Regions from separate parts of the Exiguobacterium sp. UBA3491 genome, predicted to be linked through region 3. Evidence: riboswitches for the same ligand, from Rfam matches in the RefSeq annotation. Region 3 holds a riboswitch; each other region holds the start of a gene.

Region 1 (7,656 bases), on a different contig from region 3:
TGCACAAACGGCAGTACCGGTCAAAGGAAAAGCAGAAATCGGCATCTGGCGTGCTGTTCAAAAAGGGAAGCATATCTTCATTGAACGTAAATTGGGTCGCAACTGGGATAAAGCCAGTGAAACACACGCCGATCAACAAGGTGAATTGCTCGCACTTCGCGTGTCTCAAGGGCGTCCATATATTCAAGTGAAGACAATCAAAGGCAAAACGATCTGGCTTGAATTGTCGAACAAATACAAACTAGCTGAAACAACGAAATACCAATAAAATCAAAAAAAGCGGACTTAGCGGTCCGCTTTTTTGCGTGCTGGGATAAAGAGTAAAAGAAGTGAGAGTGTACTGATCGAGAGTGTGGAAATTAAGGCAACGGGTAACGGGATGGCACGGAACATATACGTGAAGTGAATGATGATCAATAATAGAATGATAGCGAGACCAGGAATGAATTGTTTTGAGAGCAACATACCGGAACCTGGAACGAGTATTTCAAATCCAAGTCGTTGATTGAGACGAACATCTTCGTGGGCATTGGCTAAGCTAAAGGATACAGTCAAGGCGACAAGGATCATCCAGCCGGAGAATAAGTATTGTTGAATGGGTAAAAAGGCAATGGATTCATAAATGAAATACAGTAAAACCATAGGTCAGCTCCTTCATATCATTATGTTATTTGGAAAAGCATTGAAAGTTTGGCTTACGAATTTTAATGATACCGAGTCAAGATTCGGAGAGCAACCAAAATTCGCTGAGAATGAAATAAAAGAATGTTCACACATTTTAAGAAAAGGGGAATATACTTTAGTCTCTGTACTAAATGTTTTCAAGAATCGTTTAAAAGAAAGCATTTCACTAAAGGAAGAGCGTTCTCATGAAATGTGTCAGGTTTGTGGACGGAAGATGTGATTTAGACAAATGAGAGTCAATGACTGTTCGGGGGAAACAATTTCTTTTAAAATAAAGGTAATGAGATTAAAGGAGGCGAAACGACGACATGAAAAAATGCTTGATCATCGGAGTAGCAGCGGTAGCCTTTTTCGGCTACGAAAACATTCCAATGGAACAGGCAGAAGCCGATTACCCGAAAAGTGGCGGCAAGCTGATTGATCGATATAGCAGTGAGTATCCCGGATATGACTGGGAAGTCAGACGGACTTCAACGGAAGAATTCGTCGCCTTAACGAAGGATGGTAAAGACTACGGAAAGTATCGTTTCAAAAACGGTGTGACGACACAAGGTGCAGTATTGAATAAGGATACGGAATCCTCCTTGAAGAAAAAGGGGTGGTCCGCAGTGAAGTCCTATCGTAAAGGCAACACAAACTACATGCTGAATCTGGACCATGCCGCCGTTTATGAGAAGAAAGGCAACTATGTGACGTACTTTTTCGATCAACATGACGGCAATAAAGTCAAAGCGACACTTGCGATTCCGAAAGACGTCGAAGCGAAGAAAAAAGGCTTCTACGGTACATCGTCAAAAGCGCTACGGACGACGGATGAGAAACTGATGCTTCGCTTGATGAACTGGGAACGCGTTGATTATAAGTTGAGTCCGTTAGCACCGTACACAGCATTGAAGCCGGTCACCCGTGGTCACAGCGAAAACATGGCGAAACATAATTTCTTCTCGCATACAGATCCACAAGGTCGTGATCCGTTCGACCGGATGAAACGCGGAGGAATCACGTTCAGCTATGCTGGCGAAAACCTCTCGATGGGGTATCCGAACGTCTTTGCGGCGCATTGGGGTCTAATGAATTCACAAGGACACCGAGAAAATATCTTGAAAAAAGAGTACAAGCAAGCCGATGTCGGTGTGGCATTCCGAGACAACGCACCGTACTTCACGATTAATTTCCGAACACCTTAAGTATGTAAAAAAGAGGATGACATTTCACGATGTCGTTCTCTTTTTCATGAGATTGTTTGTTTTATACTAAAGGCAGGAGGTGGGGCGATTGGAAATCCGTCGATTGAATCCAGAAGATGCAGTAATTTATAAAGCATTGCGATTAGAAGCATTACAGAATCATCCGGAAGCATTCGGTTCTGATTATGATGCAGAAAAAGATCGGCCGGTCGACCAGTACGCTATGCGTTTTCAAAGTGAACAAGCAGCGACGTTCGGTGCGTTTCATGAAGGAGAGCTCGTCGGTGTCGTCACGATTGTCTGCTCCGATCCGGTCAAGATGCGACATCGAGCGAATTTATTCGCGATGTACGTCACACCACGCGCCCGAAAACAACAGGTCGGACGGCAACTCGTAGAAGAGGCATTACGTACATTAAAGCAGCATCCTGTGATCGAGCAAGTCCATCTCTCGGTCGTCCGGACGAATGAAGCTGCTAAAGCGTTGTATCGATCACTTGGTTTTGAATCATACGCGATCGAACCACGGGCGCTGAAAGTCGATGATACCTATCATGATGAAGAGCTGATGTGGTATCGGTTCTAACACAAAACAACCGGATTTCAAAGAGATTGTCTCTTTGGAATCCGGTTGTTTTTTATCAGTTTGCCCATTCAGGCTTGCTGAAGCCTTTGAATGATTTTTCGATGACTGTGTTGAACGCATCCGATTCGACAGCTGCCTTCAAATCTTTTGCGACTTGTGAGTCCGCATCTTTCGTTTGGACAGCGACGAGGTTCCGGTACTGCTCGTCCATTGTCTCGAGCGCTAACGCATCGAGTAAATCGAATTTCGCAGCCAAAGCGAAGTTCCCTGGAACGGCTGAGATATCGACGCTTTCGACGGCGCGTGGTAGTTGAGCCGCCTCGAGTGGTTTAATGACGAGTTTCTTCGGATTCTTAACGATATCTTTCTCTGAAACAGTCAGTGGATCAACATCTGGCTTCAGTTCAATCCAGCCTTGTTCCGCAAGTAAGTTCAACGCCCGCGCTTGGTTCGTCGGATCATTCGGCGTCGCGACTTCAGCACCCGTCTTGACGTCGTCAAGTGTCTTCGCCGTTTTACTATACAGTCCCATCGGTGCCGTCGGGACAGTGATGAGTCCTTTAAGGTCGAGCTTCTTTTCTTTAGAGAACGTCTTCAGGTAAATCGAGTGTTGGAATAAGTTAGCATCGATATTGCCGCTACCGAGTGCGATGTTAGGTTGGATATAATCGCTGAATTCGACGATTTCGACTTTATAGCCTTTCTTTTCGAGTTGCGGTTGAATCGCTTGTTTGACCATGTCGCTATAAGGTCCGCTTGTCGCTCCAATCTTGATCGTCTTGTCTTTTTCATCAGCGCTGCTGTCTCCGCATCCTGCGAGGATTCCTGCACCAAGTAAGGCTGTAGCTAAAAAGGCATATCGTTTTTTCATGATTCAACTCTCCCTTTATATGTATGATTAGCGCTTGTCTGTTTTTCGCGCCAGTTGATTGCCAAGTGCTTGAATGCTCTGGACGATGACGATGAGGACGACGATCGTCACGATCATGATGAGATTATCATAGCGATAATAGCCGAAGCGGATCGCGAGGTCACCGACACCTCCGCCGCCGACGATCCCAGCCATTGCCGAGAAGCCGATCAAACTGATCGTCGTTAGCGTGATGCCCTGAATGATGCCAGGGAGTGCTTCTGGTAAAAGGATACTGACGATGATCCGTAATGGTTTCGCACCGCACGCTTCCGCTGCTTCGATCAAACCAGGTGGAATCTCACGCAGTGATGTTTCGACGAGTCGTGCGAGAAACGGAATCGCTGCGACACTGAGGCTGACGGATGCTGCTGTCGGACCAATCGTATTATCAAGCAAAAATTTCGTTAATGGAATGAGGGCAACAAGCAAGATGATGAACGGCAAAGACCGGACGATGTTGACGACGAAGTCAAGAACACGGCGGACGGCAAGGTTTTGAAAAAATAATCCGCGGTCGGTGACGAACAAGAGAATCCCGAGCGGAATCCCGACGACCAATGCGAAGGCAAGTGAAATTCCGACCATCCACGCCGTCTCACCGAGCGCCTTCAACAACTCGGGTAACATCGTTTGAATACGATCAAGCCACATCCTGAATCACCTCGAGTGTATGAAGTTCCGTCGCGAGCCAGTCGAGGGCAGGTGCGATTTGATCGGAGGATCCCGTCAAGCTGACGATTAGGACACCAAAAGCGACGTCTTGGATGTAATCGACTTTTCCGTGCAGGATGCTGACCGAGATATCGTATCGACGGATGGCTTCCGACAACGTACTTTCACCGGTCTTCTCGCCCGTGAACTGTAGGCGGATGATCTTTCCCGGTGTCGCTTGCAAGATGCGTTCCGGTAGCTCGATCTGGAGTGCCGTGTCGACGTAATGTTGTGTCACCGGATGTTTGGCTTGACTGAACAAATCGTATGTAGAGGCAACTTCGACGACTTCCCCTTGCGACATGACCGCGACACGATGGCAAATCTGTTTGACGACATCGATCTCATGCGTGATGAGGACGATCGTCAATCCGAGTCGTTCATTCAAATCTTTCAACAAATCTAAAATCTGCAGCGTCGTGACCGGATCAAGGGCAGAGGTCGCTTCGTCACATAACAAGACGGTTGGATCATTCGCGAGTGCCCGGGCAATCCCGACGCGCTGTTTCTGTCCGCCGCTCAACTGACTCGGGAAGTTCGTCTCGAATCCTTCGAGTCCGACGAGCGAGACGAGTTCACGGATCCGTTCCGGAAAATCTGCTCGTTTGACGCCGGCAGCCTTCAGTGCAAAAGCAATGTTATCTGCGACATTACGCGACTGGATCAATTGGAAATGCTGAAAGATCATTCCTGTCCGCAAGCGAAGTTGACGCAAATCTGCTTTTGACATCCCGCCGAGCGAGACACCGTCGACCTTTACCGTTCCTTGTGTCGGATGCTCGAGACCGTTGATCAGACGAAGCAACGTACTCTTACCGGCACCGGATTCACCGATGATCCCAAAAATTTCTCCTTTTTGAATCGTCAAATCGACATCTCGTAATGCAAAAATCGGGGTCCGGTCTCGGACGAACCGTTTCGTAATCTGTTTGAATTCAATCATCTGCTCATCTCCTCATACAAAAAAAGTCGCTTTTTCCTAGTAGCAGAGCAACCAGAAAAAGCGACGAAAGTGTAAGATTTCGTAACTTATCTCTCAGAATGAATCCATTCTGTAGGATGTGGCACCGTTCCTGATAGGTGGTTGCCGGACGTCGTTGGGCCTAATCCCTCGGTCGCTCTCGATAAGTAGTTATGCTGTTGGGATTTACTTTAACGGAAATGATTCCCATCTGTCAAATGTTTTTTCAGAATTATTCTGCAACAGGTGTCCGGAACAGGTTGAGCGTTCCGATTCGATCGACGGCTTCTTCTAGACGTTCGACGTCAGCAATCAAGCTGATCCGGACGTAGCCTTCACCGTATTCGCCGAAGAAGGATCCAGGGGTTACAGCGACGTGTGCTTCGTCAAGCAGGTGATCGGTGAAGCTTTGGGACGTGTAACCTTCAGGAACAGGAAGCCAGACGAAGAAGGAACCGCCCGGACGTGGTCCACTCCAGCCAATCGCATCGAGTTTCGCGAACAACGCATCGCGTCGTGTTTCGTACAGACTACTTAACTCGCGGACACATGTCTGGTCACTCGTCAGAGCGACGGTCGCTGCATGTTGGATCGGTGTGAAGGCACTGACGTAGAGATGTTCCTGATACGTCTCGATGCTTGAGATGACGGACGGATTTCCGATCGCGAAAGCGATTCGGAAGCCAGACATGTTGAAGCGTTTCGAGAGTGAGAACAACTCGATTCCGACCTCCTTCGCCCCTTCCGTCTGCAAGAAGCTTCGTGTGGGACCATCAAAGCTGATGCCGCCGTAGGCTAAATCATGGACGACACAAATATCATGGGCATCCGCGAAGGCAACGGTCTGTTCGAAGGCTTCTGCTGTCGCTGTCGCACCTGTCGGATTACTCGGGTAATTGAGGAACAACATCCGGGCGCGCTCGACATCTGTCGTATCAAGTAAATCGTAATCCGGCAGGAAGTTATTTTTCTCAAGCAATGGAAGCGTAATCGGGTAAGCGCCAGCAAGTGCTGCTCCAGACAGGTAATCCGGGTACCCCGGATCCGGGACGATGACACCTTCTCCAGGATTGACGATCGTTTGTGGTAAGGCGACGATTCCGGCTTTACTACCGAGAAGAATTGCGACCTCGGTTGCCGGATCGATCGTGACGCCGAATTCGTTCGCATAAAAGCTCGCGACGGCTTGCTTTAGAAAATCATGTCCACGAAATGGTGGATATTGAAGGTTTGTTGGCTCATCGATCGCCTGTTTCAAGGCGTCGAGAATATGTACGGGCGTCGTTTGATCGGGTGTTCCTTGACCAAGGGTAATGACATCATGCCCGGCAGCTTTCACAGCACCGATCCGGTTCGCAAGTTCAGCGAAAACGGGAGCAGGAAGCCGATCGATGGCGATGGATGGAGCGAAATGTTTCATGGATGTGTGCCTCCTTCGTAGTATTGTCGTCAAGGATAACGAATATTCAGTCAAAAGAAAAGAACTTTTTTGAAATTCAAAAAAATCGTCCAATAAACAGGTACAGATATGTGGAGCGGGAATAGAGAGTAGGGAGAGGAGTGAGGAGATGAAGCGAGCTAGCTGGAAAGAAGCAGTCGTCTATCAAGTCTATTGGCGCAGTTTTAAGGATTCGAATGGGGACGGCATCGGTGATTTGCGAGGTGTCATCGACAAGCTAGATTACATCGCATCGCTTGGTGTCGATATCGTCTGGTTAAATCCATGTTACCGTTCTCCAGACATCGATAATGGCTATGATATTGCCGATTATTACACGATCATGGACAAGGCGGGAACGATGGGCGATCTACAAGAGTTGATCACAGCGGCTCACGCACGCGGCTTAAAGATAATTCTTGATTTGGTCGTCAATCATACGAGTGACCAGCATGACTGGTTCCGTCAGTCGCGGGACCGAATCCACGACAAGGATGATTGGTACATCTGGAAAGATGGAACGAAAGAGACGCCCCCGAACAATTGGCGGTCTTACTTTGCGCCGAGCCCGTGGACGTGGAGTGAAGAGCGCGAACAATATTATTTCCATTCCTTTGCGAAAGAACAACCGGACTTAAACTGGGAACAACCGGCTGTCCGGCAAGCGATCTACGACATGATGAACTGGTGGATCGCTCAAGGGATTGACGGTTTCCGGATGGACGTCATCAACTTGATCAAAAAACGTTCGCTTGAGGATGTCGTCAATCCGTTTAATCTATCGTATCTCGGGAATCAACCAGGTGTGCACGACTTCCTTCAGGAAATGCATGCGAACGTCCTTGCCGGGAAAGATTTGTTCACGGTCGGTGAGATTCCGTTCGTCGGTCCAGAAGACGGTCTGTTATATGTCAGTGAAGAACGTGAAGAACTTCGAACGCTGTTTCACTTCGAAATCGCGGACGACATGGAGGCAATGGACCTTTTACGATTCAAGGAAATTCAGAAACGATGGTATGACGTCTTATACCCATTAGGTGTCAATTCACAGTTTCTCAACAACCACGATCATACGCGACAAGTGACCCGCTTCGGCAGTGAACGATACCGAGTCGAGAGTGCGAAACTACTCGGTTTGATGTTGCATACATTACCTGGCATTCCATACGTGTATCA
Region 2 (7,656 bases), on a different contig from region 3:
ATCCCCACATTATCATGGACTGGATATTATTCATTCATGAGACACAACCCGACCATGAACAATTGTTTGCCCTCGAACAAACGAATGCCATCTACCATTTGATGAATCAAATCGATATCTATATTGATCAGGACACGCACTATAATCTAGGGCGAGCGATCATTGGTGAAGAGTTGATCGTCAATGAGGAAAAAGCGGCAATCGTCGGGATTCTTCCTTTACCGCTTTTGATCATTTCCGCTGAAGTGATGCGAAACTTCGATCAACGGGCACTCGCTTCGATTCATGATGAAGCTGGAATACCGGGCGAATTCGAATATGTCTGGGAGCAGTTCGCCGATCTGCGTGCCTATTTTCAAAAGGCAGAAGAAGCGGAAGATACGATTTTGATTTATTACGTATGACTAGTACCATCTATAAAAAAGAGACCCGCTTCCAAGTCGTCGACTGGAAACGGGTCTCTTGTCGTTCATCTAAATCAAGATGACTTCACATGGAAATCACTCTTTTTACAATAATTTTTAGATTAAAAATCGATTTCGTCTGGATCCGGTCCGAGGCGGACATCCGTTGCTAGACGATCAATTTTCTCAAGATCATCGGCATCGAGTTGGAAATCAAAGACGTCGAAGTTTTCTGCAATGCGTTCTGGTGTGACGGATTTTGGAAGAGCAACGATACCGTTGTCGAGGTGCCAGCGCAAGACGACTTGTGAAGGTGTCTTACCATGCTTCTCTGCGATTTCCTTGAAATCGTTGATTTCGAGGAATTTCCCTTGCATGAGTGGACTCCATGCTTCGACTTGGATGTTGTGATCTTGCAAGTATTCGTGCAGTTCGTGTTGCGGCAATTGTGGATGCAATTCGACTTGGTTGATCATTGGTGCCATCAAGCCCTCTTCTGCCAATGTATCGAGGTGATGTTCCTTGAAGTTCGAGACACCGATCGCTTTGATCTTGCCTGCTTCATACAGTTCAACCATTGCTTTCCACGCTTCGATATAGCCTTCGACTGGCCAGTGGATCAGGTAGAGATCAAGGTAGTCTGTTTCGAGACGTTCGAGCGATTCTGCGAATGCTTCCTTCGTCCGACCGGCACGAATATCATCGTTCCAGACTTTTGACGTTAAGAAGAGATCCTCACGTTTCACGCCGCTTTCTTTGATTCCTTTTGCGACACCGCGCTCGTTTTTATAGACAGCAGCTGTATCGATATGACGATAGCCGACACGTAGTGCTTCAGCAACAGCAGCGGGTGCTTCTGTTTCTTCGTCTACTTGCCAGACACCGAATCCGATTTGGGGAATCGTAATACCGTTTGAAAGTTTTGCGTATTGCATGTGTTACTCCTCCTCATAAAACGTAGTTTAGATTTGCTCGTTTAGTTTAGCACGAACGAACGAAACCGTCCGTTTCCATGCTCATGGAGGAATAGAATGGGTTAAAATAAAAGAGAATTCATCACATCTGACCGTATGTCAGAAAGAGGGGGAGAAAGGATGGCTCAAAAGAATAAAAAGCTATCAAAGGGAGCTTGGCTTAGTATTAGTGCCTTGTTGGTCACGCAAGCAGTTAGCCTATTTTTCAGTGCACGAAAATCAGGACGTAACCCGTGGGTATGGGGAGGCGCGGGACTCCTTCAGTTTCCACTTCCAGCAATCGCGTATTTGATTTTAGAACGACAAGCGAAGCAGAAAAAATAATGAAACAGGTCCGATCACCATGATCGGACCTGTCGTTGGTTAAGAAGAGATTTTTTCCTGTTGAGCAACTGATTTCTTCGGACGTGGGAAACCAAAGATGATGGCAATCGATCCACAGACGAAGAGCAGGAACGGATAGAACAGATACGGAATCAGTTCCGGTGAAGCCGTCTTCGTCAACTCTGCTGCGATCAAGAGTTGTGCCCCATACGGAATGATACCTTGAATCCCACAAGAGAAGATATCAAGAATACTCGCTGATTTCTTGCGATCGATTTCATACGTATCGGCGATTTCAGCCGCGAGTGGTCCAGCGACAAGAATCGAGATCGTATTGTTCGCCGTTGCGAGGTTCGTTGCACTGACGAGTGCCGCCATACTGAATTCGGCACCGCGACGCTGTGAAATCTTGCGCGTCAACGTCTCCTTCAAGTAGGCGATTCCACCGTTGAACGTAATCAAACTGACGAGACCACCCATGAGGAGCGTCAAGATTGAAATCTCTGCCATGCCCATCATTCCTTTTGACATCGAAAGGACGAACCCACTTAAACCGAAGCTACCGTCAATCATACCGATGATGCCAGTGAGCAATGTACCACCGACGAGAACGAGGATGACGTTAACACCAAATAGTGCAAGGACGATGACGGCGAGATATGGAATCAATTTGTAGAACTCGAATGCTTTAGCCGTTACCGCATCGCCAGAACCAGAAACGAATGCGAGTAAGATGACCGTCAAGATGGCAGCCGGGAGAACGATCATGAAGTTCGTCCGGAATTTATCACGCATGTTCGTTTTTTGCGTTCGAACGGCAGCGATCGTCGTATCTGAGATGAACGACAAGTTATCGCCGAACATCGAACCCCCAACGACTGACGCTGCTGCGATTGCGACGTTGATGCCTGTTGCTTCATGAATACCGAAGGCGATCGGTGCGAGTGCAGCAATCGTTCCAGTCGAAGTTCCCATTGCCATCGAGATGAAGGCAGCGATGACGAACAGACCGCTCATCAGGAGTGACGGAGGTAGGAACGTTAAGGCAGCATTGACGGTCGCATCAATGGCGCCGATTGCTTCTGCCGTTCCAGAGAACGTACCGGCTAATAAGAAGATGAAGACCATAATCATGATATCGGGATTTCCGGCACCGGTTGCGATTCGTTCAACCGTTTGATTAATCGATCCTTTCGTCGTGATTGCAGCAAAGATCAGCGCGATCAAAGCAGCGATAAGAATCGGGAATTTGTAAAAGTCGTCATAGAAGATGCCGGCTCCGATGAAGAGGACCAGAAATACGACGAGGGGAAGCAGTGCCCATTTGTTAGGCGTGATCATTTCATTCATTGTTGACACCTCGTTTCTCAAAGATACAAAAAAAGACCCCTTCGCAAGAAAGAAGGAGGTCTTTATGAAATAAAGACGCTCTTCTTATCTCTCAAGCTTTCGCTTGCTGGATTTGGCACAGTACGAATCAAATCGTCCGCTGCCGAAACATCATTGGGCCAGTCCCTCCGTTTCTCGCGATAAAAAGAAGTCATTCAATTGTTGTAAAACACGTTTCTTACCGTACCGCATTGAGTAACGCGTGTCAACTGTACTTTACTGAAGTGCCTGTTCTAACGTCTGGACGTTTTCTTCCATCAACTTAAAATACGAGCTGTTTTGCTGCGATTTCGTCACCGACTCGAGGTTATGGATCGTCACGGATTTAGCTCCGATTTCTTTTTGGATGACACGCGCAACCTTTGGTGAAACCGTTTCTTCGAACGCGACGTATTTCAAATCATGCATCCGCGCTTCTTTCACTAAAGCAGCCAGTTGCTTTTGTGAGGGTTCATCGGAAGGGGAAATTCCGGCGATTGGAAGCTGCGTGAAACCATATCGTTCGGCGAGGTAACCGTAAGCTGCATGTGTGACGAGAAGTTCTTTTTTTGATCCGTCAGCGACGGCTTGCTTGAACTCTTTATCGAGTGCGTCAGCCTGCTGATCGAACGCTTTCAGGTTTTTTTCGAATGTTGCTTTGTCTTTTGGTACTTCTTTTGATAAGGCGACTGTGATAGAACGTGCCATTGCTTTGGCGTTGACAGGATCAAGCCAGACGTGTGGATCGTATTTTCCATGATCGTGTCCTTCCTCTTCGTGCGCCTGCTCATCTTCTGTATGTCCCTCTTCTTCATGTGCGTGAAGCGTAGCATCCGATTCCAGCAAAGTGCCATCCTTACTCGTCTCGATGAACCGGACGTCCGTGCCTTTTAGACTCTCTTGGATTTTTTTTGAATAGGGTTCAAGTGTCGTACCCGTCAAAAGGAAAAGGTCACCTTTGGCAATCTCAGTGAGTTGCTTTGACGTCGGTTCATAGGAGTGCGGATCTGCTCCAGGTGGGACGATCATCTTGACGTTGACTTGATTACCACCGATTTCACGGGCAATGGCAGCTGTTGCGAACGTCGATGTATAGATTTCCGTCTTTTTATCATCTGAAGTCGATGAATCGGTGTTTGATCCACAAGCTGCGAGGATACTTGCGCTCGCGAATGCGACCGTTAAAGCAGGAATGATTTTTTTCATTATATGTTACCTCCGTTATTAAAACGTAATTATTCCGATTTGGACTTTTTCACTATAGCGGAACGTTTGAGAAGCGTCAAGTACGAATACCGAGACGTTCGACTTCTTTTAAAACGGGGTAAAAGGATAATAAAGTGAAGGAATTGGTACGTCTTTTGGAGGTGATCAAGTGAAACGTGAAACTGCATGGCTAATGGGGGGAGCTGCACTACTAACGACGGCAGCTGCGGGAGCAAGTATCTGGAACAATTACGGTGCATTACTTCGATGGACTGAACCCGCCTTGCCAATCACAGAAAAACAACTCGCATCGCGGACACTCACTTACAAACAAGTGGGAGACCGTACCTTACAACTCGATCTCTATTATCCGCCGGGGGAAGGACCGTTTCCGGTCGCGATCTACGCGCACGGTGGCGCATTCGTTCGTGGAGAGCGCGAGGATCTGTTCTGTTTTAGCCCGATCGTTGATCGCCTGCTTGAACTTGGGGTTGCTGTTTGTAGTATCGATTATCGTCTGTTTGAAGAAGGCAGTTATTTTCCGGATAATCTCGAAGATGTACGGGATGCCTTATGCTTTTTGAACAAAGAAGCAGAAGATCTTCGCATTTTAAGAGGACGGATGATGGTATGGGGAGACTCAGCCGGAGCTGCACTCATGCTGACGACGGCACTTGCCCCATCTGCTTTCGTTGGTGAGCGAGATGAACGACACATGCCATTGATTAGTGGTGTCATTGCCTTATATCCACCGACGAATTTTTTATTGTTTACTTTCATTCAGACCTGGATCGCTCACATTAAGTTTTATAAAGGTGGACGGGAAGAATGGCGCAAGCTCATGACCCACGTTTCACCTGTGACGCATCTCTCGTCAGACGCCCCACCGATCATGCTCCTGCATGGCAAAAAAGATCCAATCGTTCCGTTTTCCCAAGCTCTTCACTTCGTTGAAAAAGGAGCCGATGTCGGAGCTGATGTCCGTTTGTTTTCTTTTCCGAACGGTACCCACTCACTTGCTAGTTTTGCACAGACCGAAAATCCATTGAAAATTGAACGACTTCTCGAACGAATTGAACGCTTCACTTGTCAGGTGTTGTTATTGCCACCGCGACAACTTCCCGATGAAAAACATGATACAATCAGTCATATTTCTTGAATGAAGGAGACAGAGACATGACTGAAATTTGTTTAGTGCGACATGGTCAGACGGATTGGAACTTAAATGAGCGAATCCAAGGAAGAGAAGATATCCCGTTGAATGCAACAGGAAAAAGACAAGCGGAACTCAGCGCCGCTTATCTAGCCAATGAAAAGTGGGATGTCTTGCTAGCAAGTCCGTTGTCCCGCGCTGTTGAAACAGCTGAAATCATCGGACGTGCGGTCGGATTGACGATCACAGCGACCGATGATCGACTCGTCGAGCGTGAATTTGGTGCCGCTTCCGGTGAACCGGTTGCGTCGATTTATGAAGCTGTTCAAGCGAACGATACGAAACGTGTTCCAGGTCTTGAAACGGAACAAGCGATTCAGGATCGCGTATTCGAAGCATTACAGGAAGTGACACGAACGTATGAGGGGAAACGAATCTTAATCGTCTGTCACTCGCATACGATCAAAGCAGCCTTATCGTCGATTGATGAGACATTCAGTTACCGGACACCTTTGAAAAATGCATGTGCGAATTATATCCAATATACGGACCACTATACGATTGATCGAATCAATGTAGCGGATCACATCACGGACGAAGTCGAAAAACCTTAAGAAATCGGTGTTTCTGGATGTTCTGCTAGATACTGTTTAAATGTTTCTTTAGCGATACTCGTGATATGTGCACCGCGTTTTGAACGACGATCCTTGTATTCTTGGACGAGTTCCTCACCAGCGAATCCATCCTCGACGACTTCACGTAAGATCGATTCGGATAAATCATTCTTCATCATGACCATCTTACCAGTGAAGACATAGGAGACGTGTTCGCTTAAGGCAGTCCGTTCAAGAGGCGTGACGATCATCGCGGCAGGGTCATTATCGGGTCGTGAGATCGTGATTTCAATCAAAGCACGTAAATGTTTTGTGAACAATTCATCGACGATCGGCTGATCGCTCGAAGGAACGACGATTTCTGCGACCCATTGTGCCGTTTGTTCGGTACTGACCGTTAGTCCATCTTGAATGGCGACGGGAATCGTCGTATCACGTCCTGACTCGTCCATTAAAATGCGCAATGTGCATAATTTAAAGGTTTTCATGAAAAAATGCCCTCCCTTGATCGCTTACGATTTTTCTACAGTATACCGTGAGGAATGTGGGACGGGAAACTTTTCCTGACGAAATTCGTGTGAACTATGTTTAAATAAGACTAGATATTACTAACAGGAGGATCGTTCATTATGCCGCAAGTACTCATTGGAATATTAGGAATCCTGGGTATTGTCTTACTTGCCCACCATATCATCATGTATTGGCATGCTGAACCGACAGACCGCCCGACGCTTGCATATCGCATTGCGCTCCTGATTGCCTGTTTGCTACTCATTAGTGGAAGTGATCATTTAATCAGTATTTTTTACGCGGATTCCTTAGCAGAATTCGGTCAACGCATAACGTATATCGTCTTCATCGGAGGTGCGCTTGGTTTCGCGTGGTACTTTCGTAAGAAGATGGAACAAGCGCCAACAGAAATGACACCTGTCGGAAACGAAGCAGGATTAACATGAGAAAAGCGCCGTTCATCCTGAGAGAGGAAGAACGGCGCTTGTTTGTGCGTCTTATTTTAAACCACTCGCGAGTCGTGTTTCCCGAATCATGTCGAGTTTGAGTTTCCAGAGACGGTCACTGAATGTGACGGCATAAATCTCTGGCAAACGGAGACGTTTGTACTCCTCCCAAAGACGACCAATCTGCGTTTCATGGAAGTGACGGATCTCTTCAATCGTTGGAACTGTATAAATTAGCTCTCCATCTTTGAAGATCGGTTCAAGCAAGCGTTCGACCTTGAACTGCTCTACACGGTTACGGAACGATGGGTCCCGGACGTCGATGAGATCGACGGCTTCAAGTGTCGATGGATCCTCATCCATCAACGTCACGTAATCCCCTTTAAACTTATCCGTCACCGGATCGATGATGCGATAGACTTCCTTGATGTGTGGTGTCGTCGTCTTGGCTTTTGACGAGGACACTTTGATGACAGGCGTGAGTTCGCCGTCTACTTCACGTGCGACCAGTTTATAGACCATTCCGAGAGCGGGTTGCTCGTAAGCTGTAATACCACGTGTTCCGACGAGGAACGTATTCGCTTGGGCGCCTTGGATGCGCAAATCTTGGATGACGTACTCATCGAGATCCCCTGACAAGACGATGTCGACTTCTGG
Region 3 (7,656 bases):
CGACTGGGCAGAACAAGTCGTCGATCACGCATGCATCCGCTGGGCAAAGCTCAAAACCTTCTGATGTATCGACTCGAACCGCGTAGACGAACTTTCCACCTACGAACTCACAACGTGTGATGTACGGTTCTGGTGCTTGAATATACTCTTGAATCAACGTGATGCCATCGACTGGTTCGTCGAATGTCGGACCGTCGAGATAAGCTTCAAGTGCTTCAATCGAATGGAATAACTGGACGCCGAGACCTTTCCCTGCACGGTTGTGTTTCGTGATGAATGACGAAACACCGATCTCTTTTGCTGCTTGTACGATTTGATCGCGTCCGACGGCAGCCGTCGTCTTCGGTACACGAATCCCAGCCTTCCGCAACGCCGTGTATTGATTGACTTTGCTGACTTCAAGACGAAGCGCACGCGTTCCGTTAAAGACGGTCCGGTCATGCTCTTCTAACCAAGCGAGGACCCCTTCCGTCAACTCCGGCGCGTAACGATGCCCCCGCGTATGCGAAGACGCACTCATACGACTGTAAAAGACACCTTCTGGCGGCAGTTCATCTAACGGTACGATTCCTTCATTTAAGTGCCACTGCTCGTACGGCAACTTGAGTTCTTCGAGACGTTTGATGAGATGATCCGTCCATTCTTGGTTTTCGTGGAGAATATGAATTTTTGTCATGATTGTTGACCTACCTTTCGTTTCGCTTCGACCAGTGGCATTACGTCACGGGCAAAGCGTTCCATTTCTTCAAGTTGTGGTGAGAATTGTAACAAGAGCAACGTGACACCAACGGCTTCGAACGCTAGAATCCGTTCGGCAATCTGTTCTGGTGTTCCGATCAAGTTCGGTCGCAGACCACGGTTCGAGACGGAATAATCATTTCGTTCGACCTGTTGTTCGAGTTGCGATTTACTGATGAAATCTTGATAACCGGCATAACCGGCGCTGTCTTCCTTAACGTCCGTGATGCGTTGCCACTCAAGAAGCGCTTCTTCTTCCGTATCCCGACAAATGATGTAGGCAGCAAGACCGAAGCTCTCAAGCGGTGCGTGTCCCGTCGCTTCCCGGCGTACTTTCATATCATTGATTTTATGAGCTACTTCTTCAACAGTGCCTCCATGCATGACATAGGCATCACAATGTTCGACGATCGTCCGTTTTCCGGCTTCACTCTCTCCACCAGCGTAGAGCTTAATCCCCGGACGCTGGACGGGTTTCGGATGGAGTTCTGCCTGTTCGATCGTGTAGTGATGACCGAAGAAGCTGTACGGTGACGCATCTGCCCATAGTCCTTTCATGACCGTGACGAACTCTTCCGTCCGGGCATAGCGCTCATCATGTGCAGTAAAAATACCGTTGTATTGTTTTGCTTCTTCTGCCCACCAGGCTGAGACGACATTGAGCGTAAATCGCCCTCCACTCAACTGATCGATGTTTGCCGCCATCTTCGCCGTCGTCGCTGGATTATGGAACCCGGGACGAACCGCTGTCATGATCTCAAGGCGTTCTGTTGTTGCAGCAATCGCCGCTGCCGTTGTCCATGCCTCAAGACTCGGTTCCTTGATGCCTTTGATATCGTTCAAGTTCAATTCCGCAATCAACGTCGTCGAGAAGCCGATGCGTTCAGCTGTTTGTGCGACTTGTTTCGCATAATCGAATGTCGCTGGCATCTGTTCATCCTCGACGTTACGTAACCATCCCCCAAAAATCGGTAACCAAAAACCATACTCCACTCCATCGTCCCCCTTATCATAAAAAAACGCTCTTTTCGAAGTTCGAAAAGAGCGACGGTATCTTGTCCTGTCCGCTCTTATCTTCAGAAGGTATTCCTTCCTGGAAGTAGCACCTTCCGCCATAGCGGGGTTGCTGAAGTGTCTTCGGGCCAGTCCCTCGACTTCTCTAGATAAGATGTGTTGCATTCATCGTACAGAATTCATTGAACTAAAGCAACCATTAAACCGTCTTTTCCTATCGGATTTATTTCAAAGAAAAATCCCGACGTAGTGTCGGGATTCCGGATTAATATGGTGCGACGAAATCTGATGTTGGCTCTGGTGCTTGTTCACCACGAACACGATCATAGAATTTGGCAAGCGTGACGCTGAAGTATGGTCCAACCCATAAGACAGCAAGACCAAGTGTAACGATTACAAGTAATGCCCAACCAATGAATGATAGGAAGAGTAAGAATGCTTCCATCTTGTGACCATCCATGAGTTGGCGTGAACGCGTGATGGCCTCGAGGATACCGATCGATGGTTCATCTCGAAGGATGTAGAACGTCAACAAGTAAGAGAATGACTTGATGATACCAGGGATGATTAAGAGTAACGTCCAGAGCGCGATAAAGATGAACTGAACAATGGCCAGCCCCACCACTTTCAGGAACATACCATATGGCTCAAACAAATCCGTCACTTTCGTTTCTTCGCCACGAGCAATCGACATGGCAATCCATGTCCAACCGACTCCTACTGGAATCAATAAAATCGACACCAATGATACAACGAGATCTATACTACTAGACGGCTCATCGATATCCGATCCAAATAAATTAGGAACACCCTGAATAATACTAAACAGCAGAAAAGCTAGGACTGCAAATCCCCAACGACCGCTGAGCGACTCCTTCGCTGCTTTCTTTAATTGAGATGACATGAGTAAGGTCCTCCTTGAAAAATAAGTTCTCACCTTACTCTACGGCTTAAAATTTCTAATGTTTCACTCTTTTTTCAATAATTTCCCGTCTCGTTGCTGGTTGAGCCAAGCACGCTCAAGTTGTCGTCCACATGTTAGAACGAACGTTGAACATCGAAGCGCTCCATCACAAATGAAATGTCATGTTTTTTGTCTATGTACGCTGATATATCTCCACAGCCGGGTCCCGTTGCTTGTATTTCGCGACGATGACGATCAGGACAGTGATGATCACAAGCAGGAACCAAGAAGACAATTTTCCGAGATCAACGACTTCCCATCCTCTTTCCTGATGCGGATAGACCCACCCTTTAAAGAACGTCACGATATTCTCAGCGATCCAAATAAAAAACGCGATCAGTAAAAAAGACAGGACAAGCGGCATCCGGTAGATCGTCTGCTCGATCGTAAAATGAACCCATGACTTATAGAAGACAAGGACGACGAGGACCATCAATAGCCAGCGTGCATCGAAGATCCAGTGGTGGGTGAAGAAGTTGAGATAGACGAGACTGCCTACGCTGATCGCAAGCCAAGGTGGTGGAAATGCTGTGAAGCGTAAATGAAATCTTCGGAACGCTTGACAGACATAACTTGCGACACTTGCATACATGAATCCTGCATACAAGGGAACACCAGCCACTTTCGTTAGAGCCTGTTCCGGATAACTCCAAGACCCAACGTTCACTTTGAACAGTTCAAGTGCTAGACCAATCACGTGAAAGAGTAAGATCAGTTTGAACTCTTCCAGCGTTTCATAACGCGTGACAAGTAAGACGATTTGGACGAGAAGACACCATAGCAACAGGAGATCGTATCGAGCGATCGGTTCAGCAGGAAGATAACGTGAAAGAGCAAGCGCTGCGAAAATCATGACGGGAAAGACGCAACAGACGGCTTCTATGTATGTAAAACGAATCAAGTGCCGGATCGCTTTCATCCTGTCATCTCCTTTTTTCTTCAGTATACGTTTCTCTTTCGACCTTCCCCTCCTTCTTAAGATGGAAAAAACGGAAAATTTCGTCTTTCTTCTTCTACTTTCCTCATGATACAGTTAACGAATCAATTATTTTTAAGAAATGAGGTGTTAGACATGACGCGTCATCGTGCTTCCTGGTTATTACGCGCTACGTTAAAGTGGGGACTCTTCCTACTCGGTTTATTTTTACTCGCTCTCGGCTCATCGATGATGATCACTGCTGAACTCGGTGTCTCGACGTGGGATGTATTGCATCTCGGTCTCCAAAAGAAAACACCACTGTCCGTCGGAACGATCATCTTGCTTGTCGGTCTATTACTCGTGTTCGTTAAGTACACATTAGACCGCGTCACACCACAAATTGGGACACTCGTCAACGCGATTTTCGTCGGTGTCTTCATGAATCTTGTCCTTAATTCTCATCTCTTACCCTCTTTTGAGTCGATCTGGTTGAATACGATCTGGTTGATTTTTGGCATCTTCATCATCGGCATGGGGGCAGGTCTTTATGTTGCTGTCGGATATGGAGCCGGTCCACGCGATGGGTTGACGCTGACACTTGCAGAGCGATTTGGAACGTCGATTCGTCTGATGCGGACGATCATGGAGGTCACGGCATGCGGCATCGGTTGGTTGCTCGGTGGTCCTGTTTTCTTCGGTACAATCCTCTCGATTTTCTTAATCGGACCATTCCTACAATTTTGGTTGTTCTATTTCCGTCGGATCATTGCAGCGATCGATGCAAAAGGAATTCCGGCGTCTAAACGCCAAATTAGCTAAGTCGCCTGACTCGATATCATTCCGCGTGAATGATATCTCTTTTTATGTTAAAAGCAAATAAGTTGCGTCATCAAATCAAACACGTTATATTCGTTTACATATCAATCTTTGATACGTCAAAGGTTTCTTCGAACGAAGGGAAGGATGTGATGGATTGAGTATTTCCTGTACCGAAAAAGGACGGTTGATCTATGCACTCGTCTCCGTCAATAAGACGATTGCTCAAAAATTCGATCTCTGTACGGATGGTTTCAGTCAGACTCGAATGGACCTACTTGCTCAACTACAAGTCGATCAAACGATCAGTCAAAAAGAATTGCAAAAACGCGTCAATGTCGATCACGCGGCGGTGACCCGTCACCTCAAACACCTGGAATCGACAGGGATGATTGCTCGCGAGCGTTCAGCCGCTGACAATCGGGTGATTCTTGTTTCCTTAACGGAACAAGGGGCGACGCGCATTGCACGATTACGCGAACAAAAAGAGGAGTTCCTCGAGAACTTACTCGAAGGATTCTCTGCTGAAGAACAACGGACGTTAGCTGAGATGATTCAACGCATCGAAGCGAACGCCGAAACATTACCTAAATTAAAAGAGGAGTCGCTTTAATATGGCAACGCAAACTCAAACAGACTTTATGGAAATCGTCAAAGGACGCCGTTCGATCCGTAACTACGATACAGACGTGAAGATCTCAAAAGAAGAAATGACACAAATTCTTGAAGAAGCAACACTCGCACCTTCTTCTGTCAACATGCAACCATGGCGTTTCCTCGTCATCGATAGCGAAGAAGGCAAAGCGACACTTGCACCACTCGCGAAATTCAACCAAGTCCAAGTCGAAACATCTTCTGCTGTCATCGCCGTCTTCGGTGACATGAACGCTGTTGATCAACTCGAGAACATCTACGATACAGCTGTCGCAAAAGGGCTCATGCCACAAGAAGTACGCGATCGCCAAGTACCAGCGATCCAAGGGATGTACAGCAGCGTATCAGCAAACGACTTGAAAGACAGCATCTTGATTGACTCGGGTCTCGTCTCGATGCAATTGATGCTCGTCGCTCGTGCACACGGTTATGATACAAACCCAATCGGTGGTTACGAGAAAGATCAAATCGCGGAAGCATTCGGTCTTGAAAAAGATCGTTATGTACCGGTCATGTTGCTATCGATCGGTAAAGCGGTGGACGCTGGATATCCATCAGTTCGCCTACCAATCAACGACATCGCAGACTGGAAATAAGTTTTTTTACACTATAAAAAAAGAAAACACACACAAGGGAGATTGAATAATTATGACTACTCAAACAACAACGGACTTCATGGAAATCGTCAAAGGACGCCGCTCGATTCGTAACTACGACACGAACGTAAAAATTTCAAAAGAAGAAATGACACAAATCCTTGAAGAAGCAACACTTGCTCCATCTTCAGTTAACATGCAACCATGGCGTTTCCTCGTCATCGATAGCGAAGAAGGTAAAGCGACACTCGCACCACTCGCAAAATTCAACCAAGTTCAAGTCGAGACATCTTCTGCTGTCATCGCTGTCTTCGGTGACATGAACGCGGTCGACAGCATCGAGACAATCTACGACATGGCTGTTGAAAAAGGTCTTATGCCACAAGAAGTACGTGATCGCCAAGTACCAGCCATCAAAGGTTTCTACCGTCCAGAAGACGTTGAAACATTACGTGATAGCATCTTGATCGACTCAGGTCTCGTTTCAATGCAATTGATGCTCGTCGCTCGTGCACACGGTTACGATACAAACCCAATCGGTGGTTACGAAAAAGACCAAATCGCAGAAGCATTCGGTCTTGAAAAAGAGCGTTACCTCCCAGTCATGTTGCTTTCAATCGGTAAAGCCGTGGACGCAGGATACCCATCGGTTCGTCTACCAATCGCTGACATCGCAGAGTGGAAATAAGCGATCTCACTCAGTCCGGATTCCTTTCATAGGAATCCGGCTTTTTTGTATACTCAAAGAAAAGGAGGCGTCAGTAATGTACGATGTGACGATTATCGGAGCCGGTGTAGCGGGAATCTTCCTTGCTCATCAGCTCGTTGAAGATGGGCAATGCGTCTTACTGCTCGATGCCGGAAAACCAATCCGCAAGCGAACAGTAGAAGATGCGTATCTTGGATTTGCAGGGCTTGGAAAATCAGAAGGAAAATTCAATTATGCGATGGGATTCGGCGGAGAGCTCGTCTCAAAAATCGGTGAAGAGACGACACGACGACTGTTCCAAGAAGTCGATAATCTTTTATGTACATATGGTGGAGGTACAGTTGAGACCTACTCGACGCATTCACCTGCTGTCGCAATTCGCGCCCGTCGTGCTGATCTCCATACGGTCGAGACGACCGTCCGTCATTTAGGCACAGCACGGACAGTTGGCGTCTTCACGGCGTTTGAGGATGCTTTATTGCCACGACTCGATGCTCGTTTCGAAACGACGATCGAACAGATCACGAAGTCGGAGGCGTTTACGATTAAAACAGCGGACGAAACCTTCGTAAGTCGACGGATCGTGTTCGCGACAGGTCGTTCCGGTGCAGACTTTACGTTGCAACAGTTAGCGACGCTTGGTGTCATCCCACAGCGGACCCGACTTGATCTCGGAGTGCGGGTCGAGACGGATGAGGCACTATTTCGAACATTACTACAGGAGACGTTCGAGACGAAGCTCGGTTACGACTCACCTTATGGTAAAGCCGTCACCTATTGCATGAATCCATGCGGACGGATCATCCGCAAATATCAAGAAGGACTCGTCATGCCGGACGGTCAAAACGTCCATGAGACGGCAGATGGATCAACGAATTTGAACTTTACACTGTTTCTCCCGCGTTATTTTTCGACGTTAGCACAAGCCAATGCATACGCCACACGCGTTATCGGAGGAATCAATCAAGGACAGGATCGCATCGTTGTCCAGCGCCTCAGTGACTTTCGAAAATCGCGAGCGACAACAACGGATCAATTGCTTCATAACGGAATCATCCCTTCGCTAGCTGCTTCCCCTGGAGATTTACACGCGGAAGTACCTGTGGAAGACCTCCTCGTCTTGGAAGGTTTTTTAAAACGCCTCGAGCGACTCCTTGAGACGGAACTTCCAGCAGATACGTTACTTTATGGACTAGATGGTAAGTTTTACGCACCGATGCTTGAGACGTCAGAAACATTTGAGACG
Region 4 (7,656 bases), on a different contig from region 3:
ATTCTGTGGTAAAACGACGGAAGGAAACATTTGAATCACTCCTTTACATGAAAGAACATATGTTCTTATTTTGATTTTCTTTGACTATAGCATGGTCTCAAAGTGTCTCAAAATAAAAAACTGTTGAAAAAAGAGGGATTTCGAACGATTGACCCTTATGCAAAAGGAGTTTGATACACTAAAGGAGAGAAAAAGGGGGAATTTTTATGAAAGAGATCGTTATCCGTTTACCAGAATTACCGAAAACGCTTCAAGCAGAGACGTTCGATCAAGTCGAAATCGACGATCCATATCTGAAAGGAGCACGTTATGAAAAGGAGTCGATGCCTGTCGAACTGACGGAGCGTATCGATGCCTATCAAGTATGTTTTCAAAATGTCTCGTTCGCGAACCTCACCTTTGACCGCGGTTCGTTCGAAGATATTCGTTTCGAGCAATGTGACTTAACAGGATGTCACTTCCAAGAAACCCGTTTTCACCGCGTGTCTTTCGTCGGATGCCGGATGACGGGTGTTCAGTTTGAAGATTGTACGCTTGATCATCTGACGATCGAAGAAGGACTCGCAGACTATGCCCAGTTCATTCGTAGTACTGTCCGTCATCAGCATTGGAGTGAAACGACGATGAAAGAAGCACAGTTCTTCGAAGTGAAACCGACCCATTGGAAACTCGAAGCGGTCCGGCTTACTGATAGCCAATGGATTGAAACACCATTAAAAGGTCTTGATCTCCGGCAGACGGAACTCTCTGGTATCACAATCGATCCGCGATTTTTACCGGGCGCAGTCATTACGGAAGAACAAGCAGTCGCCTTCGCTCGATTATTAGGATTGGTCATTCCATGAAAAAAGTCTCTTTTCGATGAATTTCGAAAAGAGACTTTTGATTTGTTCTTAAAATGACATCGTTTCGCCATCTTCCGGAATGAGGAAATGGGCAGAGAGGTGGAAAGCAGCTAAAAAGTCAGCAATCATGTCGCGCCGCAGGAGACAGTGATTGACGGACTCGAGGTGCGAGACGATGATCGTTGCTTCCGCTGCTGCTTCGTGTACGGCAAGGAGATCACGCTGCGACATCGTGATCGGTTCTCCCGTCAGGAACTGGGCAGCCCCACTGTTGACGACGATGATATCTGGTGTATGTTGTTCAATCGCATGCGCGACCTCGTCACACCAAATCGTATCACCTGCGATATAAAGCGTCGGTTCGTCCGGATGCGTGAGGACGAGTCCGGAGACATGTCCCATTCGTTCACCGATTTCACCGACACCATGCTGTCCACCTGTTCGATGGACCTGGATATCACCGATCGTCACACCGGAATCGAAGGAAGAGACGTTCGTGAAGCCGGCTTCTCGGATTTGCCGTGCGTCTTCTTCTTGCTGCGCATAGAATGGCAAATGCTTGGGTAGAAATTGTTTTGCAGCATCATCGAAATGATCGGCATGCAGATGCGTGACGAAGACAGCGTCAGGATCGAGCAGTGTCTTAACATCGACCGGTAAGTCGACGAGTGGATTGGCGACGGCATTCGGCGTTTGACCGAAAGGAGGTAAACTGCCTTTTTCGCCGAGAAACGGATCGATCAGTAAAACTTGATTGGCATACGTGACGACAAGCGTTGCATTACGAATTTGTTGAATATCCATTAGGTTCATCCTCTCTCAATGACTCGGATTGACTATTCCCCGTCTGGCATTCAATGAATCCTATCGTAAGCGTTTCTCCATCGCCATGACGTCGACGTATTCGCCGTTCAAGCGACCTTGTTCCTTAAATGTCCCAACAATCCGGAATCCGGAACGGATGTAGAGCTTTTGTCCGATTTTATTGAACGGGAAGGTAAAGAGGATCAGCTTATGCATCTGATGATCGCGCGCATGTTGTTCGGCAGTTTCTAACAACTGTGTCCCGATCCCTTGTCCGCGATGTGTTCGAGTAATGTAGACGGAAATCTCACCAACTGTCGCATAGACAGGACGCGGGTTATACGGATCAAGAGAAATGAAGCCGAGGACACCTGTCTCATCTTCTGCGACATATCCAGCGTAGCGATGCGTACGCTCTGCATACCACTGGGTCATGAACGATAAATCTTTTCGATCCGTCTCAAGCGTTGCGATTCGGTCTTCGATGCCTTCATTATAAATGGATAGAACAGCGGGTAAGTCATGTTCCGTTACAGGACGAATATGCATGTTGCTCACTCCCCAATCGCTTTTCCCTCATTATATCTGTTACGTGTCGATGTAGTGATATGTTTGTGAGATAAGAAAAAGCGCCGATTCTCCTTATATAGAAGAAATCAACGCTTTTGTCGTTCTTAAGAGACCGTGGATGTCTCGTTCTCGTAAATTGGAACCCAACCATCCGTCGTGACGAAAATTCGAACAGCGACGACTTTCCGATCCTCTTGGAGCGTAAAGTAGTGGCGTGTATTGACAGGAACAGAAATCAAATCACCAGGATTGAGTTCGATGTTATAGTAGCCGACTTCTTCGTCTTTGATCGCGAAGACGCCGTGACCGCTGACGATGAAACGGACTTCATCATCCGTGTGATGATGTTCTTTCTGGAAGTTGACGAGCAACTCGTCAAGGTTCGGTGTCGTATCCGAAAGTGAAATGATATCAGCTGTCTGATATCCACGACGTTCTGATACGTCTTTGATTTCTGGAGCGAACGTATCGAGAATCGTTTGTTTGTCGGCATCCGTCAGTGTGAAGTTCTCGACGAGAGGTGCTGGTAGTTTTGAGACGTCCCATTGTTCGTAAAGAACGCCGCGCGATGCGAGGAAGTCAGCGACTTCCGTTTGATCCGTATACCGTGTGTTTGTTTCTTGGAATAAGACTGTTGCCATGAGATGATTCCTCCTTTTAATAGATAGATTGACGGCATGATTGCAACGTCAACGTATAGTTGAATAAAAACTCGAAGGCTTCGAGGTGTTTCTTTGCTTCAAAGGCGGTCGGTGCCCAGACCGTGATTCCGTGATTGCGAATCAGGACGGCACCGCTGTCCGCTGTGACATATGGCGCAAAAGCAGCAGCGAGTGTCGGGATGTCCGCGTGATTCGGAATGATCGGCACCGTGACCGTCGCATCTTCTTCCCAGTGACCGAGTGCCTTGATGATTTCTTGACCGGAGAAGGTGATACTTCCTTGATCGCCATATAACTCCGAAATCACATTGTTCGCAATCGTATGGACATGCAGGGAACATCCGGCGTTCGTTCGGTTGAACACTTCGACATGGAGCAATGTCTCAGCAGAAGGACGCCCGGATTGCTCACCGATCAATTGACCGGTCGCATCGACATGAACGAAGTCGTCAGGAGTCGTCTGCCGTTTATCTTTTCCGCTTGCCGTCACAAGGAATTCAACCGGGACACCGGATGTCCGGATGGCGAGATTGCCACTCGTACCAGGGAACCAATCGCGCGCCGCAAGCTCTTGTTTGATGGCGCGTAGCTCTTCATACCGTCGCATGAATGTCATGTTGTCACCTCCGCTCGTGTTAAATCATGAACGATATCGTGGAACGTCTCAAACGGTGTATAGGCGATATCGTTCTCTTCACACAACGTGATCAGATAATCACGGGCATAGACACGATCCGCTTGTTTTGCGAGTTCGAAGTCCGTCACCGAGTCGCCGATGACGATGATGACGTCACCGTCTTTACGTAGTGTCCGGGCAACGGACGTTTTACAACAGCCGCACCCGTTCGTGCAATGGGTATCGCAGGCGTTTGGCCAATCGATATGGACGAATGGACCACTAAAATCAGCGACGTTACAGTAAATCTGTTCTTGGTCGAGGAATGGCGCTAAGATTGGTTCGACGAAAAAGTCCATTCCACCGCTGACGATCGAAAAATCGATGCCTTGACGACGACTGTACTGCAGTAACTCCGAAAATCCGTCGCGAATGACTGCACGCTCCAACAAAAAGTCAAGATAGGCTGTTTTTCCGTCAGACGGCAGAAGTGCGAACATTTGCCCGACACCACTCTGAATCGATAACGTCCGGTCGAGTACACCGCGTTTTAACGGTTCGAAGTCACTCGCTGGCGCAAATGCCTGCATGAGTGCGATGATGTTATCCTGTGTCGTCACCGTCCCGTCGAAGTCACAAAGAATCCGTACGGTCATGACTTGATCCCCCAAGCGTCGAGGGCAATTCGTAATTCTTCATGACGCGATGCTGCCGTCGATAGGGATTCATTTGCGAGTGCCGCATCGAGTGCCTGACGGAAAGCAATGACACCAGCCGCAGCACCTTGCGGATGACCATGTACGCCGCCGCCGGCGTTGATGACGGAAGCGATCCCGAAGTCTCGTACGAGTTGAGCGACGAGTCCAGGATGAATACCGGCTGAAGGAACCGGGAAGATTGATTTCGTCTGACCGAGACGGGTCGCTTCGACCGCGATACCACGGGCGACATCCTTTGGCAAAGCGACATTGCCGTAAGGAGACGGGAATAGCGTCAAGTCTGCTCCAGCAGCGCGCGGTAATGTGCCGAGTAAGACAGGAGCTGCGACTCCGTGATTCGGGCTAGCGATCAACGCACCGCTATATGCCGGATGATTGAAAATCGGAACGTTGATTTCCGGATCACTTGCCAGTTCGCGTAAGACGTCGAGTCCGTATGTGAAGGTATTCAGCAAGAAAGCAGTCGCTCCAGCATCAATCAATCGCTTGGCTTGATCCTTGAGCGTAAAGACAGGACCGCTGAGTGTGATCGCATATAACGCACGTTTACCGGTCCGTTGGAAGTGAGCATCGATGACCTCACGTCCGATCCGTGCCCGGTCAATCGTTGGTGTCAATGGATTGTCGTATAGGATCTCATCGTCTTTGACGAGATCGATCCCACCAGCGAGTTGTCCTTCGAGTTGATCACGAAGGAACGATAAATCGCGTCCGATGACTCCTTTGAAGATGCTCATTAATAGTGGGCGATCTTCGACACCGATCAAGGAACGGACCCCTTCGATCCCGAACTTTGCACCTGGAAAGTCCGACGTAAATGTATCGGGTAGTAGCAATTCCGTTAATTTGATTTCACCGTCGAGTGAGAGTTTCCCGAAGACGGTCGTCAGAATCGCAGAAAAGTCGCGCGATACGTTATGTTCCGGGTAACGAATCGTGATATATCCTTTGCCATCGCGTTCTTCGGTATGTACGACTTCCCCTTTGAACGAGGCAAGTTGTTGTTGTTCGAGATGATTCAGTTCCGTCCAAGAACCGACTGTCAGACCAAGCGCGAGTTGTTCAGCGCGCTGCTCGAGTCGATCACGGGCAGTCAATTGATAAGTAGCAGTGATATAAGCCATGTCTTTCCTCCTTCAACAAAAAAATGGTCTCTCGTCAGCGACAAGAGACCATGAATGATTCGAACGTGGACTCTTATCTGTCAGCTTAGTAGCTGCAAGAATTAGCACCGTGCCAAAAGGTCGGTTGCTGCGACATCGTAGGGCTTGTCCCTCCGTCTGCTCTTGATAAGAATTGGATGAAATTGTGAAATCTAATTGCAATTTTTACATGAGAATCGCCACTTGTCAAACTATTTTTAGAAAATTTATTTTTTTGAAAATACTCTTTCTATAGATGACTTAAAAATGATATCCGTTTCTGCTTGATTTCGATTTGACAGCGAGGAAGTCGATTGCGTAAGATTCAAATCAATATCACACACGACAACTACATACGACTCTTATCGCGAGTTGGCAGAGGGAATTGGCCCGATGACGCCGCAGCAACCGACCACTGGGCACGGTGCTACATCCAACAGACGTTTCGTCTGAGAGATAAGAGGACGCAGTGACTTTTCTGCGCCTCTTTTCGATGACGAAAAGAGGCGCTTTTTCGTGTATCACATAGGGGGAAACTGAGATGACATATAAAGCATTCACAGAACAGGACGCGATTGATTGTGTTCGGACATTAGGACTGATCGGCGATGGAGCCGTCGAAGCAGAAGAGATTGGCGACGGGAACCTCAACCTCGTCTTTCGGATTCGAGAAGGCGAACATCGCTTGATTTTAAAACAAGCATTACCATATGCGAAGGTCGTCGGGGAGAGCTGGCCGTTATCGCTCGAACGAGCGTGGATCGAGCAATCCGCACTCCGTGAATTCGCACGGCATGCCGTACCGTTCGTGCCACGTGTTTTTCATGCTAGTCATGAAGAGGCATATACGGTCATGGAAGATCTTTCACATCTGACGATCGTTCGAAGTGGTTTACTCGCAGGTGAACAGTATCCGTTGCTTGCGGAACATATCGGTTCTTATCTCGCTCGGACGTTATTCCATACATCGGACTTTGCGCTTGGTCCGGTTGAAAAGAAACGTGTCGCCCGAACGTACTACAATCCAGACTTGTGCGACATCACGGAAAAATTAATCTTCACGGATCCGTTTCATGACGCGGAGACGAACGAGATTGAAGCCGGACTCGAAGAAGAGGTGGCACGTCTATGGGCAGACGATGAGTTGAAACGCGAAGTCGCAAAACTCGAAGCGCTCTTCATCACGAAAGGAGATGCATTGCTGCACGGCGATCTACATACAGGAAGCATCTTCGCCTCGGCGACGGAAACGAAAGTCATCGACCCTGAATTCGCCTTTTATGGTCCATTCGGATTCGATGTCGGGCAGTTCATTGCGCATCTATTCTTCGCGGCATATCCGGATTACCCTACACGACGTGGCGCCCGAATCAAGGATATCGATACGTTCTGGCTGACGTTTGCTTCAACGTTCCGTGCATTATGGGAACGGGAAGCCGTCGAACCATTCCGGGCATCGGGGCTCGTCGACGATGTACTGAGCACGATCTTGCAGGATGCCCTTGGCTTTGCCGGTTGCGAATTGATTCGGCGGACGATCGGCCTTGCACCGGTCGCTGATTTAGAATCAATCGATTCAACGACGGAACGCTTAGAGCGGAAACGTCACGCTCTTCGTCTAGGAGCGGCGTTAATCAAACGCCGTACAGAATGCCGGACATTCGATGATTTACGAAACTTTGACGTAACGGAGGAACTGAGCCGATGACTACATTCGTTCAAAGTATCCGTTACGAAGATCGTGTCTTGACGATTCTCGATCAGACACGTCTACCGCAAGAAGAGCACTATGAAGTCATTGCTGATCTCGCGCAAGCGGTTGAGGCGATTAAACAACTACGTGTCCGGGGCGCACCTGCGATCAGCTTATTCGGTGGATTCGTGCTCGTTCAAGAAGCGTACCGCTTTGAAGCAGAGCTACCGGTCTACAAGCAAGCCTTGCTTGAGACATCGGCGACGTTACTCGCGACACGACCGACGGCCGTCAACTTGCGAAATGTCCTCGATCAATTGAATCCAATCATTCAAGACGGGACGTCGGTAGAAGTGATTCGCGAACGGTTGGAAAAACGGACGGTCGCCTTATACGACCAGGATGCGCAGACGTCACGTCAAATCGGGATTCATGCACTGGAATTGTTCCAGTCAGGCGACCGGATCCTAACGATTTGTAATGCTGGATCGATTGCGACCGCTGCTTATGGAACGGCACTTGCGCCGTTCTACATCGCAAAAGAACGCGGCATCGAATTATCCGTTTTTGCGAGTGAGACGCGACCGTTACTGCAGGGAGCACGA

What was found. A riboswitch is a leader RNA that binds a small molecule or an ion and turns the genes downstream of it on or off. The one in region 3 is predicted to bind S-adenosylmethionine.
Positions count from the first base shown of each region.
Region 1: linked by a shared signal. The riboswitch ahead of B4F99_RS08245 (methionine ABC transporter ATP-binding protein) and the one ahead of B4F99_RS06255 (LLM class flavin-dependent oxidoreductase) in region 3 are both predicted to bind S-adenosylmethionine.
Region 2: linked by a shared signal. The riboswitch ahead of B4F99_RS09540 (Na+/H+ antiporter NhaC family protein) and the one ahead of B4F99_RS06255 (LLM class flavin-dependent oxidoreductase) in region 3 are both predicted to bind S-adenosylmethionine.
Region 4: linked by a shared signal. The riboswitch ahead of mtnK (S-methyl-5-thioribose kinase) and the one ahead of B4F99_RS06255 (LLM class flavin-dependent oxidoreductase) in region 3 are both predicted to bind S-adenosylmethionine.

Region 1 is NZ_DFQK01000021.1:257,721-265,376, forward strand. It holds gene B4F99_RS08215 (FN3 associated domain-containing protein) at 1-268, shown strand, start outside; gene B4F99_RS08220 (hypothetical protein) at 286-642, opposite strand; gene B4F99_RS08225 (CAP domain-containing protein) at 993-1,871, shown strand; gene B4F99_RS08230 (GNAT family N-acetyltransferase) at 1,960-2,457, shown strand; gene B4F99_RS08235 (MetQ/NlpA family ABC transporter substrate-binding protein) at 2,513-3,328, opposite strand; gene B4F99_RS08240 (methionine ABC transporter permease) at 3,356-4,021, opposite strand; gene B4F99_RS08245 (methionine ABC transporter ATP-binding protein) at 4,011-5,024, opposite strand; SAM riboswitch class I at 5,108-5,212, opposite strand; gene B4F99_RS08250 (aminotransferase class I/II-fold pyridoxal phosphate-dependent enzyme) at 5,275-6,462, opposite strand; gene B4F99_RS08255 (alpha-glucosidase) at 6,611-7,656, shown strand, end outside.
Region 2 is NZ_DFQK01000026.1:2,655-10,310, reverse strand. It holds gene B4F99_RS09555 (YfbM family protein) at 1-404, shown strand, start outside; gene B4F99_RS09550 (aldo/keto reductase) at 527-1,339, opposite strand; gene B4F99_RS09545 (hypothetical protein) at 1,499-1,702, shown strand; gene B4F99_RS09540 (Na+/H+ antiporter NhaC family protein) at 1,742-3,052, opposite strand; SAM riboswitch class I at 3,134-3,238, opposite strand; gene B4F99_RS09535 (metal ABC transporter solute-binding protein, Zn/Mn family) at 3,308-4,276, opposite strand; gene B4F99_RS09530 (alpha/beta hydrolase) at 4,446-5,435, shown strand; gene B4F99_RS09525 (histidine phosphatase family protein) at 5,453-6,043, shown strand; gene B4F99_RS09520 (YwpF family protein) at 6,040-6,531, opposite strand; gene B4F99_RS09515 (hypothetical protein) at 6,673-6,999, shown strand; gene B4F99_RS09510 (nicotinate phosphoribosyltransferase) at 7,051-7,656, opposite strand, start outside.
Region 3 is NZ_DFQK01000017.1:87,682-95,337, reverse strand. It holds gene B4F99_RS06260 (ATP-grasp domain-containing protein) at 1-676, opposite strand, end outside; gene B4F99_RS06255 (LLM class flavin-dependent oxidoreductase) at 673-1,731, opposite strand; SAM riboswitch class I at 1,806-1,908, opposite strand; gene B4F99_RS06250 (DUF975 family protein) at 2,018-2,656, opposite strand; gene B4F99_RS06245 (DUF817 domain-containing protein) at 2,850-3,635, opposite strand; gene B4F99_RS06240 (YczE/YyaS/YitT family protein) at 3,789-4,454, shown strand; gene B4F99_RS06235 (MarR family winged helix-turn-helix transcriptional regulator) at 4,609-5,064, shown strand; gene B4F99_RS06230 (nitroreductase family protein) at 5,066-5,701, shown strand; gene B4F99_RS06225 (nitroreductase family protein) at 5,754-6,389, shown strand; gene B4F99_RS06220 (NAD(FAD)-utilizing dehydrogenase) at 6,466-7,656, shown strand, end outside.
Region 4 is NZ_DFQK01000015.1:19,833-27,488, reverse strand. It holds gene B4F99_RS05050 (DNA polymerase thumb domain-containing protein) at 1-30, opposite strand, end outside; gene B4F99_RS05045 (pentapeptide repeat-containing protein) at 207-845, shown strand; gene B4F99_RS05040 (MBL fold metallo-hydrolase) at 894-1,649, opposite strand; gene B4F99_RS05035 (arsinothricin resistance N-acetyltransferase ArsN1 family A) at 1,710-2,198, opposite strand; gene B4F99_RS05030 (1,2-dihydroxy-3-keto-5-methylthiopentene dioxygenase) at 2,324-2,860, opposite strand; gene B4F99_RS05025 (methylthioribulose 1-phosphate dehydratase) at 2,877-3,497, opposite strand; gene B4F99_RS05020 (2-hydroxy-3-keto-5-methylthiopentenyl-1-phosphate phosphatase) at 3,494-4,153, opposite strand; gene B4F99_RS05015 (2,3-diketo-5-methylthiopentyl-1-phosphate enolase) at 4,150-5,340, opposite strand; SAM riboswitch class I at 5,411-5,512, opposite strand; SAM riboswitch class I at 5,718-5,821, shown strand; gene mtnK (S-methyl-5-thioribose kinase) at 5,900-7,066, shown strand; gene mtnA (S-methyl-5-thioribose-1-phosphate isomerase) at 7,063-7,656, shown strand, end outside.